Regions from separate parts of the Micromonospora sp. WMMD987 genome, predicted to be linked through region 1. Evidence: predicted binding sites of a transcription regulator. Region 1 holds the regulator's gene; the other holds the start of a gene.
The links. Region 1 encodes HrcA, which represses chaperone genes, less so after heat shock. Its sites were predicted from a motif close to GGTTNGCACNCTCNNNNNGAGNGTGCNAACC; they were not measured.
Positions count from the first base shown of each region.

Region 2: a site for HrcA is predicted at 2,214-2,244, ahead of O7612_RS04785 (FmdB family zinc ribbon protein). Genes of this name have one in related genera too.

Region 1 is NZ_CP120861.1:5,566,877-5,574,416, forward strand. Features, by position in the region: gene O7612_RS23440 (16S rRNA (uracil(1498)-N(3))-methyltransferase) at 1-9, opposite strand, end outside; gene dnaJ (molecular chaperone DnaJ) at 15-1,160, opposite strand; gene hrcA (heat-inducible transcriptional repressor HrcA) at 1,234-2,256, opposite strand; gene O7612_RS23455 (DUF4870 domain-containing protein) at 2,493-3,095, shown strand; gene hemW (radical SAM family heme chaperone HemW) at 3,187-4,410, opposite strand; gene O7612_RS23465 (enoyl-CoA hydratase-related protein) at 4,430-5,212, shown strand; gene O7612_RS23470 (hypothetical protein) at 5,309-6,172, shown strand; gene O7612_RS23475 (MOSC domain-containing protein) at 6,237-6,878, opposite strand; gene O7612_RS23480 (carbohydrate ABC transporter permease) at 6,920-7,540, opposite strand, start outside.
Region 2 is NZ_CP120861.1:1,078,985-1,086,524, forward strand. Features, by position in the region: gene O7612_RS04775 (hypothetical protein) at 729-908, shown strand; gene O7612_RS04780 (flagellar biosynthesis protein FlgA) at 922-1,557, opposite strand; gene O7612_RS04785 (FmdB family zinc ribbon protein) at 1,775-2,188, opposite strand; gene O7612_RS04790 (5-formyltetrahydrofolate cyclo-ligase) at 2,429-3,055, opposite strand; gene O7612_RS04795 (diguanylate cyclase) at 3,142-5,343, shown strand; gene O7612_RS04800 (UTP--glucose-1-phosphate uridylyltransferase) at 5,353-6,354, shown strand; gene glp (gephyrin-like molybdotransferase Glp) at 6,351-7,540, shown strand, end outside.

The DNA of each region.
Region 1 (7,540 bases):
CGCGGACACGACGGTCAGGCGTGACCGTTGAAGGCGTCGCGCATCCGGGAGAAGAAGCCGCCCTGCTTGCTCAGCTCGGCGACCTCCTCGCCCCGGGTCTTGGCGAAGTCCCGCAGCATCTTCTCCTGGTCGGCGTCGAGCTTGGTGGGGGTACGCACGTCGAGGTGGACGTAGAGGTCCCCCCGGCCGGTGCCGCGCAGGTGCGGTACGCCCCGGGCGCGCAACCGCAGCGTGCTGCCGGGCTGGGTGCCGGCCTTGACGTCGACGGTCTCCTCGCTGTCCAGCGTCTTGATGGTGAGCCGGGTGCCCAGCGCGGCGGCGGTCATCGGGACGGTGACCCGGCAGTGCAGGTCGTCGCCCTTGCGGGAGTAGACGTCGTGCGGGCGCTCGTGGATCTCGACGTAGAGGTCACCGGCGGTGCCGCCGCCCGGGCCGACCTCGCCCTGCTGGGCCAGCCGGATCCGCATGCCGTCCTCGACCCCGGCCGGGATCTTGACGGTCAGCGAGCGGCGGGTCCGCACCCGGCCGTCGCCCGCGCAGGTGGGGCAGGGGTGCGGGATGGTGGTGCCGTAGCCCTGGCAGACGGTGCACGGTCGGGCCGAGACCACCTGCCCGAGGAAGGTGCGCTGCACCGACTGCACCTCGCCCCGGCCACCGCACGCCTCGCAGGTCGCCAGGTGGGTGCCGGCCGCGGTGCCCGCCCCGGAGCAGGTGGTGCAGAGCACGGCGGTGTCGACGGTGATCGGGGCCTCGACACCGAAGGCGGTCTCGTGCAGGTCCAGTTCCAGCCGCAGGATCGCGTCGGCGCCCGGCCGGGTACGCGGGCGCGGACCACGCGCGCCGCCGGCCGCGCCACCAAAGAAGGCGTCCATGATGTCCTGGAAGCCGACGAACGGTCCCGCCCCGCCGGGGCCACCCGGGCCGCCCGCGCCCCCGCCGCCCGGGGCTAGCGGGTCGCCGCCCAGGTCGACGATCTGCCGCTTCCGGTCGTCCGAGAGGACCTCGTACGCGGCGTTGATGTCCTTGAACTTCTCCTGTGCCTCCGGGTCCGGATTCACGTCCGGGTGGAACTGCCGCGCCAGCTTGCGGTAGGCGCGCTTGATCTCGTCGTCGGAGGCTTCCCGGCTCACGCCGAGAATGCCGTAGTAGTCCCTGGCCACTGCGTTCCGTGTCCTCATGTTCGTCTCGCGTTGCGCCGGTCGGCGGCCGGAGCCGGCCGTCGGCCCTGACTGGTCAGTTCTGGGCCAGCAGCTCGCCCACGTAGCGTGCCACGGCACGCACCGTGGCGATGGTGCCGGGGTAGTCCATCCGGGTCGGGCCGAGCACGCCCAGCCCACCGACGATGGTGCTGCCCGGGCCGTATCCGGTGCTGACCACCGAGGCGGCGCGGAGGTTGTCCACCTCGTTCTCGTCGCCGATCAGTACCCGGGTGGTGCTCGGTTCCGCCTCGCCGATCAGCTTGAGCAGTACGACCTCCTCTTCGAGCGCCTCCAGGATGGGTCGCAGCGAGCCCTGAAAGTCGAGCAGGCCACCCCGGGTGAGGTTGGCGGTGCCGGCCAGCGCGAGCCGCTCCTCGGTGCGCTCCACCAGCGTTTCCAGCAGCACGGTGGACAGGGTGGTCATCGCGCCGCGCAGGTGCGGCGCGCTCTCGTCGACCAGTGCCTGCACCAGCGGCGGAGTGTCGGACAACCGACACCCGACCAGTTTCTCGTTGACCAGCCGGCGCAGGTCGAGAACGTCGTCGGCCGGCACCGGCGCGGCCAGCTCGACCAGCCGCTGCTCGACCCGTCCGGTGTCGGCGATCATGACCAGCATCAGCCGGGTGGTGGAGATCGGCACCAGTTCCAGGTGGCGCACCGACGAGCGGGCCAGCGACGGGTACTGCACCACGGCGACCTGCCGGGTGAGCTGCGCCAGCAGGCGTACCGTGCGGTGCACCACGTCGTCCAGGTCGACCGCGCCGACCAGGAAGCGCTCGATGGCCCGGCGCTCGGCCGGGCTGAGCGGCTTGACCCGGGAGAGCCGGTCGACGAAGAGGCGGTAGCCGCGGTCGGTGGGCACCCGACCGGCGCTGGTGTGCGGCTGCCGGATGTAGCCCTCCTCCTCCAGCACCGCCATGTCGTTGCGGACGGTCGCCGGGGAGACCCCGAGCTGGTGCCGCTCGACCAGCGTCTTGCTGCCGACGGGCTCCTGCGTGGCGACGTAGTCCTCGACGATCGCCCGCAACACGGCCAGTTTGCGGTCGTCGAGACCCATCTCCCACCTCCTGGTGCACGTCGACCGGGGCAGCCGCTGCCCCGGCAACCGCTCTGGCACTCGACTGTAGCGAGTGCCAGTCTACGTCGGCAGTACCGCCGCCGTGATGATCAACGACGGACCGTCGGTGCGGTCGACCCCGACGGGCGGCCGGAGCGGTCGCTGACCGAACGTCGAGGCCAACGTCACCAGTGTCGCTCTGGTGCGCCCTTGCCGGCAGCCCCTACCGTGACGGCATGACTGAACCACCTCGCCCGCCCGGGTCGGGGGACGGCTTCCCGCCGGACCCGACCGCTGGCCAGGGCTCGCCATACGAGCCACCCACCGCACCACTGTCCGGTGCCCCGGGGTCGGGCGGCTATCCCCCACCCGGGGGGTATCCGCCACCCCCCGGTGACCAGCCGCCGTCGGGCGGTTACGGTCCGCCGGCCGGCTACCCCCCGGCGGGTGGCGGATATCCGACCGGCGGCGCGTACGGCGCACCGACCGGCGGTTACGCCAACAGCGAGGACAAGACCTGGGCGCTGGTCGCGCACTTCGGCGGGGCCGCCGGCGCGCTGATCAGCTTCGGCCCGCTCGGCTTCGTCGCCCCGCTGATCGCCTACCTGGTACGCGGACAGCAGTCGCCGGCCGTCCGGGCGCAGGCCCTGGCCGCGCTGAACTTCCAGATCCTCTGGTCGATCATCGCGTTCGTGCTGCTCTTCGTGAGCTGGTGCCTGCTCTTCCTGCCCAGCATCGCGGTCGTGGTGATCCAGATCCTGTTCGGGATCATCGCCGGCATGAAGGCGAACGAGGGTCAGGCCTACCGCTACCCGATGTCCGCCAGCTTCATCAAGTGAGCCCCGGCCGGCCGCTCCCCCGGCCGGTCGGGCACCGCCGCCGGCCCCGGCGTACCCCGGCAGGGTGCGCGGCGGGCCGGCGGAACCGCGCTCAGGGCAGCAGGTCGCGGACCACCGCGTCGGCCAGCAGCCGGCCGCGCAGGGTGAGCACCGCCCGCCCCCGGGGGTAGGCCGCCGGGTCCAGCAGCCCGGCGGCGAGCGCCCGGTCGGCACCGGCACGGCCGGCGTCGTCGAGCGCGGCCAACGGCAGGCCGGACGCGAGCCGCAGCCGCAGCATCACGTCCTCCATGTGCGTCTCGTCCGACGTGAGCACCTCGCGGGCCAGGCCGGGTGAGTGGCCGGCGGCGAGCCGTTGCGCGTACGTCGTGGGGTGCTTGACGTTCCACCAGCGCACCCCGCCGACGTGGCTGTGCGCCCCCGGGCCGAGGCCCCACCAGTCGGCGCCGGTCCAGTAGAGCAGGTTGTGCCGGCACCGGGCCGCCTCGGTGCGTGCCCAGTTGGACACCTCGTACCAGGAGAAGCCGGCGGCGTCGAGGGCGGCCTCCGCGGCCAGGTAACGGTCCGCCGCCACGTCGTCGGAGGGGTACGGCAGCTCACCGCGCCGCATCCGGGCGGCCAGCCGGGTGCCGTCCTCCACGATCAGGGCGTACGCGCTGACGTGGTCGGCCCCGGCGGCGACCACCTGGTCGAGTGAGGCGGCGAAGTCCTCGGCGCGCTCCCCCGGCGTACCGTAGATCAGATCCAGGTTGACGTGGTCGAACCCGGCGTCGCGGGCCTCCCGGGCGGCCTCGGCGGCCCGCCCGGGGCGGTGGGTGCGGTCGAGGACCGCCAGCACCCCGGCGGCGGCGGACTGCATGCCGAGCGAGATCCGGGTGTAGCCGGCGGCCCGCAGGGTCTTCAGCGACCCGGGGGTGACCGACTCGGGGTTGGCCTCGGTGGTCACCTCGGCGTCGGCGGCCAGCCCCCAGGTGCGGTCGATGCCGTCGAGCAGCCGGGCCAGGTCGTCGGCGGGCAGCAGGGTCGGGGTGCCGCCCCCGACGAAGACCGTGTCGACCCGGGGCGGCGGGGTGTCGCCGAGCACCCGGGCGGCGAGCGCCAGCTCGGCCAGCACCGTGTCGGCGTACGACTCCCGGCTGACGCCCCCGCCCAGCTCGGCGGCGGTGTAGGTGTTGAAGTCGCAGTAGCCGCAGCGGCTGGCGCAGAACGGCACGTGCAGGTACACGCCGAAACCGCGCTCACCGACGGCACGCAGCGCGGTGCCGGGCAGCGCGCCGTCGACGGGAACGGTCTCACCATCTGGAAGGACGCCGGGCATGGCCACTAGTGTGCCCGGCATGACCTCTCCCGACCGACTCGTGCGGGTCGCCACGGCCCGTGGGGTGACCACCCTCACCCTGGACAGCCCGCACAACCGCAACGCGCTGTCCACCCCGCTGATGACCGGGCTGCTGGCCGGGATCGCCGAGGCGGTCGCCGACGACGCGGTCCGGGTGATCGTGCTGGACCACACCGGCCCGGTCTTCTGCTCCGGGGCCGACCTGAAGGAGACGGCGGCGGCGTACGCCAGCGGGTCGGTGCCGGCCGGGATGCTCGGTGACGTGCTGGTGGCGGTCCGGGAGTGCCCGAAGCCGGTGCTGGCGAAGGTGGCCGGGCCGGCGCGGGCCGGCGGGCTGGGCCTCATCGCGGCGGCCGACCTGGCGGTCTGCGCGGCTGAGGCGACGTTCGCCTTCACCGAGGTGCGGATCGGGGTGATCCCGGCGGTGATCTCGGCGACCGTGCTGCCCCGGCTGCACCCCCGGGCCGCCGCCGAGCTCTACCTGACCGGCGACACCTTCGACGGCCGGCGGGCCGCCGAGGTGGGCCTGGTGACCGCCGCCGTGCCGGCCGACGAGCTGGACGCGGCGGTGGCCCGGTACTGCGCCTCGCTGGTCCGGGGGGCGCCGGGGGCGCTGGCCGGGACGAAGGAGCTGCTGCGCCGCCCGGCGGCCACCGACCTGCGCGCGGAGATCGCCGACCTGTCCGCCCGGTCCACCGGTTACTTCCTGTCGGCCGAGGGCCGGGAGGGCGTGGAGGCGTTCCGGCAGAAGCGGGATGCCGCCTGGGTTCCCCGGGATTGACCTGGTTTCTTCCGGTTCCGCGCGGGAACGTGAACCGGTCGACCGACCCGGGAGCGCGACGCGGCGACGTACGCTAGGCGAACGCCGAAACAGGAGGTGCGGGTGCGGACACGGACATTCGTGGCAGCCGGTGTCGTGGTGGCGCTGTTCGCCATCGTCGGAGGCTGGGGAGTCCGACAGCTCGACGGGGAGCTGCGGCTTCCCCTCGCGGGCCGCAGCTGCACCGTCCAGGCCGACGGCACCGTCCGGTTGGACGCCGAACAGATGGCCAACGCGGCCACCATCGCCGCGATCGGCATGCAGCGGCAGATGCCCGAGCAGGCCGTGGTGGTCGCCCTGGCCACCGCGTACCAGGAGTCGGGGCTGCGCAACCTGGCCCACGGTGACCGGGACTCGCTCGGCCTGTTCCAGCAGCGCCCCAGCCAGGGCTGGGGCACCCCGGACCAGATCCGCGACGAACGGTACGCGGCGAAACGGTTCTACCAGGCGTTGAAGAAGGTCCGTGGCTGGGAACGGATGGAGGTCACCGACGCCGCCCAGGCGGTGCAGCGGTCGGCGTACCCCCGGGCGTACCAGAAGTGGGCGGACGAGTCCCAGGTGCTGACCCGGGCCCTGCTCGGCGAGGCGACCGGCGCGGTGGCCTGCACGGTCGGGCGTACCCCGGTGATGCGCGGGCAGGCGGCGGCGGCCGAGCTGACCCGCGGCCTGACCCTGGACTGGGGGTTGCTTGACGCCGGTGTGGTGGCCGAGCTGACCGACGTGACGGTGCCCGCGACGGACGCCCGCGACGGCTGGCGGTACGCGCACTGGCTGGTCTCGCACGCCCCCGACCACGGGGTGAAGCGGGTCCGCTTCGACGGTCTGGAGTGGAGTGCGGACAACGGCCGGTGGGTGAAGGTGTCCGACGACCGGCCCACCGGGGCCCGGGTGCTGGCCGAGGTCTTCGCCGACCGGGCCTGAACGCGGTGGCGGGCCTGAGCGCGGTGGCGGGCCTGAACGCGGTGGCGGCCTGAGCGCGGTGGCGTCAGCCGCCGACCTGCAACCGGCGGCGGACCTTGGCCATCGTCGGCTCGGGCAGTTCGTCCACGGTGAGCAGTCGGGGCAGCAGTTCCGGCTCCAGGCTCATCGCCCGGAACACCTCGCCGACGGTCACCCCGTGCGCCGGCCGGTCCACCACCTCCACCGGATCCCCGGCCTCGAGGGCGCCCGCCCGCAGCACCCGCAGGTAGGCCCCCGGCCTGCCCTCGACGGTGAACCGCCTGATCAGGTCGGGCACGCCCCAGAAGCCGACGAACGTGGTGCACGGGGTACGCGGCTTGGTGACCTGGAGCAGCGTCGAGCCGACCGCCCAGCGTTCGCCGATCACCGCGCCGGTGACGTCCACCGCCCAGGTGGTCAGGTTCTCCCCGAACCCACCCGGGCGGACGTCCCGGCCCAGCTCGGCCGCCCACCACTGCGCGTCCTCCTGCGCGTAGGCGTAGACCGCCTGGTCGGGGCCGCCGTGATGGGCGCGTTCGCCGATGAAGTCGCCGGCCACCCCGTCGGTGTGCACGGTCACCGGCCCGTCGACCGGCCGCTTGTCGATGCCGCTGCGCCCGCTCGCGGCGCCCGCCCACTGTGCCTCGGTCACCACGCCGAGGTTCACCGTCACCACCCTGCCCGTCATGATCTCAGCCTACGGCCCCCGGTGGTCGGCTGCCGTGCGCCTCAGCCCTTGACGGCGCCGGCCACCAGGCCGGTGACCATCCGTCGCTGGACCAGCAGGAAGAACACGATCACCGGCAGGGTGAACAGGGTGGAGGCCGCCATCACCGACCCCCAGGCGGTGTCGTCCCGGCCGAAGAAGAACGTCATCGCCACCGGCAGGGTGTACCGGCTCTGGTCGTTGACGAAGGTCAGCGCGAAGATCAGCTCGTTCCAGGCGGTGATGAAGGAGAAGATGCTGGTCGCCACCAGTCCGGGCGCGACCAGCGGGAAAAGGACCTTCCGGAAGATCTGCGACCGGCTCGCCCCGTCGATCGCGGCGGCCTCCTCCAGTTCCTTCGGCACCGCCGCGACGAAACCGCGCAGCATCCACACCGCGAACGGCAGCGAGAACCCCAGGTAGGTCAGGACCAGGCTGGGCAGGGTGTTGTAGAGGCCGAGCCGCTGGATCATCAGGAACAGCGGGATGACCAGCGCCTCCAGCGGGATCATCTGGACCACCAGCAGCATGATCAGGAAGGTGGTCCGCAGCCGGAACCGGAACCGGCCCACCGCCGTCGCGGCCAGCAGCGCGACCAGGCCACTGAGGACGACCGTGCTCACCGCCACCAGCACGCTGTTGCC
Region 2 (7,540 bases), 2.4 Mb from region 1:
CGCCCCGGCGGTGTCCGCGCCCCCGACCGCCTGTCCCGTCCCGGTCCCACCGCCGGTCCCGGCCCAGCTCTCGGCTGCGCTCTCTCCGTTGCCGGTCCCGGCCGCGTTGTCGGCACGGTTCTCCCGGCTGCCGGTACCGGCACCCCCCTCGCCGCGGACTCCGATTCCGATTCCGGCTCCGGCCACGGTCCATGCCTCGGTCTCGGCTCCGGTGCCGGTGCCGGGCCGGGCACCGGCCTGAGCGCCGGTCCAGGCGTCGGCTCGGCTGCCGGCCCCGGCCCCGGCCTCGGCTCCGGCTCCGGCTCCGGCCCCGGCCCCGGCCCGAGGGTGCACCGGTGCCCCAGTCGGATCGTCAGCGCTTCCGGAACCGCCGGTGGCGGTGGTCGGGACCGGCGGGTCGCCGGCCTCCGTCCGGCCGGCCGTGGTCGTCGGCTCGGTGGGGGCGGGCTGCTCCGTGGGCGGGCGTCGCCAGTACTCGTCCTCGGGGCTGGCACCGCTGGGCGTCGTCACGCCGTCCGACGCTACCAACGGTGCGGGCCGTCAGCCGGTCGACGTGGCGATCTCCGGAGCGGTGGGACCGGCGGCCCCGGATGGCCCTCTCCCGGGACCGGCCACGCGCCGCTACGGATCGTGGTTTCCGGATCTCCGGCCCGGCGGTCACCGGGTCGGCACGTCAGGTCACCGTGCCGGCGACCGGTCCGGTTGCCCGGGTAGTCTTACCGACTGTGATCATCGAGGACCCGGCCGGGCAGGGCGTGCCCGGCGACGACGACCGCACGGTCGACCTCAGCGAGGACTTCGTGGTGCTGCCCGAGCAGACCGCCGACGACACCGACTCCGGCTGGGGTGAGCGGCGTGGCGGCAACGACGACTGGCTGCTCGCCGAGCGTCCTCCGCACTGGGGCTGACCGCGCCGACGGCTCACCGCCGGACCACCACGCCGAAACGGCTGCCCTCCGGCTGCCCGACGGAGCGTTGCGCCTGGTCGGGTCGGACCGCCAGATAGAGCGCGGACGAGCCGTCGGTGGCCCCGTCGCCCACCACGTCGAGCACCAGCGCGTCGGCCGCCAGCAGGATGGTCTCACCGGCCGCCCGCCCGGCCGGCACCACGAGCAGGTCGACCCGCGCACCGGGGCGGAGGACCGCGAGGGCGGCCGGTTCGGCCAGCCGAACCGGCACCCCGACGAAGCCACTCGGCAGCGGCAGCGCGACCGGGGTGTCCCGGTCGCCGTCCTTCCCGGCGGGGGCGGCGGCGTCGCCGGCCCCGGCCCGACCGGTCGGCAGGTGGTCGGGTCGACCCGCGCGGGCGGTGTCGTCCGGCCCGGGCGGGACGCATCCGTCCTGGGCGGTCGCGCCGGCGGGGCCTGCCGGCAGCGCCGGCCCGACGGTGGGCGGTGGCGGGCCGGCGGGGCATCGTGCCGGTGTGTCCAGGACGAGCACCGCCAACCCGAGCAGGGCGGCCACCAGCACCGCCCGGAGCAGGGTCGCCCCGCCGGGGCGACGCGGCCATCGGAACGGCCGCAGTGAGCCTTCGCCATCCGTGCCGCCGGCCGCCATGGCCACACCTCCGCCGCTCACCGGATGCCGTGGTGGCACCCCCGGCTCAGCAGGCTAGGTGGATGTCGGGCGACTCACGAGCGGTCGTCCACAGCCGGTGGACGGCGGGCGGGCCTGTGGACGACCCACCGTCCTCCCGCCGGATCTGCTAAGGCCGGCCGGGACGACGAAGACCCCTGCGGCCCGGGGGCGACAGGGGTCTCCGGTGGCCGACAGGTCAGGACGAGGCGCTGGCCGCCGGCGACTTGCTCGATCCGGAGGAACCACCGCCGGTCGAGCCGGAGCCGGCCGACGACCCCGCCGAGCCCGAGCCGGCGGACGAGCCCGAACCCGAGCCCGAACCCGCGGACGAGCCCGAACCGGTCGCGGAGGACGAACCCGACGAGTCCTTGCCGGAACCGGAGGAGGAGGTGCTGTCCGACTTCACCGCGCCGCTCTTGCCCTCGGTGCCCGAGGCCCGGGAGTCGGTGCGGTAGAAGCCGGAGCCCTTGAACACGACACCGACCGAGTTGAAGACCTTGCGCAGCCGCCCCTCGCAGGCGGGGCACTCGGTCAGCGGCGCGTCGGAGAACGACTGCACCGCCTCGAGTTGGTGGCCGCACGCGGTGCAGGCGTACTGGTACGTGGGCACGTTCTCCTCCGGATCTGGGACGGCCGGTTGGCACTCGGCGTATTCGAGTGCCAATGGTGCGTCATCGGACCCGGGTTCGTCCAGCGGACGGGGGAGGATCGTGATCCGGCACATCGCCGGCCGGGGCGGGCGTCGGCACGGTGACGTGCCGTCGGGGAGCGGGCCGGGCCGGGACGCCCCCGGGCGGGGCCGTCCGGGCGCGCGGACGTGGTCGTCCGTGGGCGGCGGTCCGCCCGGCGCTCAGGGGCCAGCCGAGGGGAGCGGCCGCAGGCCGTCCGACGGGGTGAGCGCCGCGCGTACCGGGCGGTCGTGGGGCTGGGCGGGCAGCGCCGCGAGGAGTTCGCCGTCGTGCAGCAGCGCCACCGTCAGGATCGTCGCCGGCACCCGGGCCAGCGCCCGGTCGTAGGAACCGCCACCCCGGCCCAGCCGCAGCCCACGCCGGTCGACCGCCAGGGCGGGCACCACGACCAGCGTGGCCCCGGCGACCGCGGCCCGACCCAGGCGCGGGCCGTCCGGCTCGCGCATGCCCCGGCCGGCGGCGACCAGGGTGCCCGGCCCGGCGTACGGGGCCCAGTCCAGGTCGAGATCGTCGCGGAGCACCGGCAGCAGCAGGTCCGCCCCGGCCGGCAGCGCGGCCCGGAGCACGTCGGGCAGGTCGGGGCCGCCCGGTTCGGAGCCGACCGGCACGTACCCGGTCATCCTGGTCGGCCGCAGGCGGCGTACCAGGGCGGTCAGCTCGGCCTGGACGCGCCGCGCGGCGGCGGCCCGCTGCGGCGCGCTGAGCGCCCGGCGGCGGGCGAGCAGCGCGACGCGCGTCTCGCGTTTGGCCGCCGGGGCGGCTTCCGCGTGATCGGAGAAATTGGGCACGCAACACTCCTGACGCAACGCCGTGCGGCCGGTCGCTCTGTGTCAGCATCGCAGGAACGGGCCTGGAACTTCCGGGGGGAAGAACGTTGACGCTACGCGGGCGGTTGACGGCGGCCTTTCTCACGGTGGTGCTCGGCCCGGTGGTGCTCGGCGCGGTGTTCGTCGGGACCACGCTGTCGACGGTGGACCGGAGCCGGTCCACCGAACGTCTCAGCCTGGCCGCGTCCGCCGTGCGTACCTCGATCGCCGCGCTCTGCCAGCAGTTGCGGGCCGCCGCCGACGCGGTGGCCCTGCGCCCCGACCCGGCCGGCCGGGCGGGCGCGGCCGGCCAGGTGGTCAGCCGGGGACTGGCCGCCGCGGTGCTGGTCACCGACCCGGCCGGCGGCGTCACGTACGCCACCCCGGGTGGACCCGCCACCGGTTGGCAGGACTGCGCGGGCGTCCGGACCGGCGGGCCGGTGCGGGCCATCAGCGCCCGGGTGGACCTGCGTGACCCGGCCGGCACGCCGCTGGGCGCGGTGGCCGCCGCCGAACTGGTCGACCCGGCGTTCGTGGCCCGGTTGGCCGCCGTGACCGGCGTCGCGGTCACCCTCCTCGACGACACCGCCGGTCCCGGCCGGATCGCCCACACCACCGAAACCGACGGGGTACGCGCGGCGGTGCTCGCCGCCGCCGGCACGGTCGACGACGGGCGGGTCACCGCCACCGGAGACGGCCGCTACGTCCGGCGGCTCGGACCGACCCCGGGGCAACCGCTGCCGCTGGTCCTCTCGGTGGCCGGTGGACAACCGTCGGGTCTGCCGGTCGTGCTGCTCGGGGCGGTGCTGCTGGCCGCCGCGCTGGCCGTGCTGACCGCCTGGCGGCTGGCCCGGGTGACCACCCGGCCGCTGGTGGAGCTGGCCGGCGCGGTGGACCGGGTGGCCGGGGGCGACCTGACCGCCCGGGTGCCGGTGCGCAGCCGGGACGAGATCGGCCGGCTCGCCGCCGCGTTCAACCGGATGATCCGGGAGACCGCCGGCTACGTCGCGGCGTTGACCAGCAGCCGGGACCAGTTGCGTGGCCATCTCGGGGTGCTCGGCGACACCCTGGCCAGCACCCACGACCTGCAACGCATCCTGCGGGTGATCCTGCACAGCGCCATCGCGGCGACCGGGGCGCGGGCCGGGGCGGTGCTGCTGCGCGACGACGCCGGGATGCTCGTCGGGCAGTGCGCCGAGGGGCTGGCCGGGCGCTGCCCGGCGGGCGCCGATCCGGAGGAGCTGCGGATCCCGGTCGGCGCGGGGGTGGTCGGCACGGTCGTCGCCACCGGTGAACCGCAACGTGGGCGGGCCCGGCCCGGCCCGACGTCCCCCGGCGAACCCTGGTGCGAGACGTACGTGGCGGTGCCGTTCACCGCGCCCGCCGGGGACGCCGCCGGCCGGGAACCCGCCGTCGGCGTGCTGGTCCTCTACGACCGGCTCGGGGTCGACGAGTTCGACGACGACGACCTGGCCACCCTGCGGACCTTCGCCGGGCACGCGGCGGTGGCGGTGGAGAACGTCCGGGTGCACGAGGAGGCGCAGCGGTTGTCGCTGACCGACCCGTTGACCGGGCTGTGGAACTACCGCTACCTGCGGGAGTCGTTGCGTCGGGAGGTGGAGCGGGCCAACCGGTTCGGTCGGATGCTCAGCATCCTGGTCCTCGACCTGGACCGCTTCAAGATCGTCAACGACAGTTACGGGCACGCCGCCGGGGACGCGGTGCTCGCCGAGTTCGCCCGTCGGGTCCGCGGCGAGATCCGCGAGGTGGACCTGGCCTTCCGGCAGGGTGGCGAGGAGTTCGTGGTGCTGCTGCCGGAGACCGACGCCCGGGGCGCGGCGACCGTCGCCGAGCGGCTGGGCGCGGCGGTCCGGGACACCCCGGTCGTGGTGGCCGGTCACACCGGCACCCCGACGACGATCACGATGTCGGTCTCCATCGGCATCGCCGTCTACCCGGACCACGCCGGCACCGGCACGGAGGTGCTGGACGCCGCCGACGAGGCGTTGTACGCGGCCAAGGGCGCCGGCCGGGACGGCTACCGGGTGGCGACCGCGCGACCGCGACCGGTGCCGGCCGGGGACGTGTCCGCCGATCCGTCGCCGACCAGCGACCCTCCCGCCGACCGGTCGGCCCCCGACCGGGCTCCCGCGGACGGCGTACGGACCGAGCAACCGACCGGTCGGCACGCCGTCGGCGCCCCCGGTGTGACGCAGCCGGGCGGCGCGTCTTCCGGTCCTCACCCGCCGCGGCAGAGCCGTGGCCGATAGTCTCGCGGCATGTCGGAGCACTCAGCGAACCCCTCAGCGACCGCCGCGACCGGTCGTGCCCGCGCGGTCAAGGCCGTGATCCCGGCCGCCGGCCTGGCCACCCGGTTCCTGCCGGCCACGAAGGCGGTGCCCAAGGAGCTGCTGCCGGTGATCGATCGACCGGTGCTCCAGTACATCGTCGAGGAGGCCGCCCAGGCCGGCATCGGTGACGTGCTGCTGATCACCGGTCGGGGCAAGACGTCGATGGTGGACCACTTCGACCGGCGTCCCGACCTGGAGGCCCGGCTGGAGGCCAAGGGCGACGACGAGCGGCTGGCCGCGGTGAAGCGCCCCAGCGAGCTGGCCGAGATCTACACCTGCCGGCAGCCGGAGCAGCTCGGCCTCGGCCACGCCGTCGGCTACGCCGAGTCGCACGTGGGCGACCAGCCCTTCGCGGTGCTCCTCGGTGACGAGTTCGTCAAGCCGTCCGAGCCGCTGTTGCCGGCCATGTTGGAGCTCCAGGCCCGCACCGGTGGTGTGGTACTGGCGTTCTTCGAGGTCGATCCGGAGGAGACCAAGCGGTACGGGATCGCCTCGGTCGAGCCGGCCGAGGCCGAGCTGACCGACCTCGGCGAGGTCGTCAAGGTCACCGGCATGGTGGAGAAGCCACAGCCGCAGGACGCCCCGAGCAACCTGGCGGTCCTCGGCCGGTACGTCCTGCCGGGACGGATCTTCGACGCGATCCGGCGTACCGAACCGGGCAGCGGCGGGGAGATCCAGCTCACCGACGCGATGGAGCTGCTGCGCGCCGAGGGGGTGCCGGTGCACGCGATCGTCTACCGGGGCACCCGCTACGACACCGGCATGCCGCTGGGCTACCTCCAGACAGTCGTGCAGATCGCCGTCGAGCGGGAGGACCTCGGGGCCGAGTTCCGCAGCTGGCTGACCGAGTTCGTCAACAACGGCGACGAGACCGTCACGGCGGCGATCCTCAACGGGGTACGTGACGCGGCGGGCGGCTCCGGTACATGACCTCGACGGCCGACGCCGAGGCGGCCGCGAACGAGTTGACGCCGCTCGCCGACTACCTGGGCAGCGTGCTGCGCAGGTTACGCGCGCTGCCCCCGCTCGACCTCGACCTCACCCAGGCCTACGGCAACGTCCTCGCCTCGGACGTCGTCGCCCCGCACTCGTTCCCCGCCTTCGACCAGGCGGCGGTGGACGGGTACGCCGCGCGCTGGGAGGACCTCGTCGGGTACGGCCCGGTCCCCTCGCAGGGGCCGGGCCGTCCGGTACGCCTCAACGTGGTCGGTGACCTCGGGGCGGCGAGCTGGCGGCCGGTGCGGCTCACCCCCGGTTCGTGCTTCTCGGTGGCGGCCGGTGCGCCGATGCCGATCGCCGCCGACGTGGTGGTGCCGGTGGAGTGGACCGACCAGGGCATGGCGGCGGTGGAGATCTTCCGCACCCCCAAGCGCGGGTACGGCGTCCGCCGCGCCGGTGAGGAACTGCCCGCCGGCACCGTGCTCGCCCGTGCCGGCACGTACGTCGCACCGGCGCTGGTGGCCGTCTTCGCCGCCACCGGCATCGGACACGTGGTGGTCCGGCCGAGCCCCCGGGTGGTCATCGTGGCCACCGGGGACGAACTGGTCGACGTGGGCCGGGGCAGCCAGCCCGGCCAGGTGGTGGACGCCAACTCGCACGCGTTGACCGCCGCCGCCGCCGAGGTGGGCGCGCTGGCGTACCGGGTGGGGATCTGCGACGACGACCCGGAGGGGCTGCGCGGTCTGCTGGAGGACCAGACCCTGCGGGCCGATCTGATCATCACCACCGGTGGCACCGGCACCGGCCCCGGCGACATGGTCCGGCGGATCCTGTCCCGCCGGGAGGGCGGCCGGGCCGGGCCGGTGACCTTCACCGACGTGGCGCTGTACCCCGGCACGGCCCTCGGGTTCGGTACCGTCGGCGCCGAGGAGGTGCCGGTGGTGTGTCTTCCCGGTGAGCCCGGTGCGGCGTTGATCGGTTTTGAGGTGCTGGCCCGGCCGGCGATCCAGCTGCTGGCCGGCGCGGAGCCGGTGTTCCGGCCGAGCGTGCGGGCGCACCTGTTGGAGACCATCTCGTCGCCCGGCGGGCTGCGCGAGTTCCGGCCCGCGCACGTGGCCGAGCGGCGCGGCGGGGGCTACACGGTGCAGCCGCTCAGCGGGGGGCCGTACACCCTCTC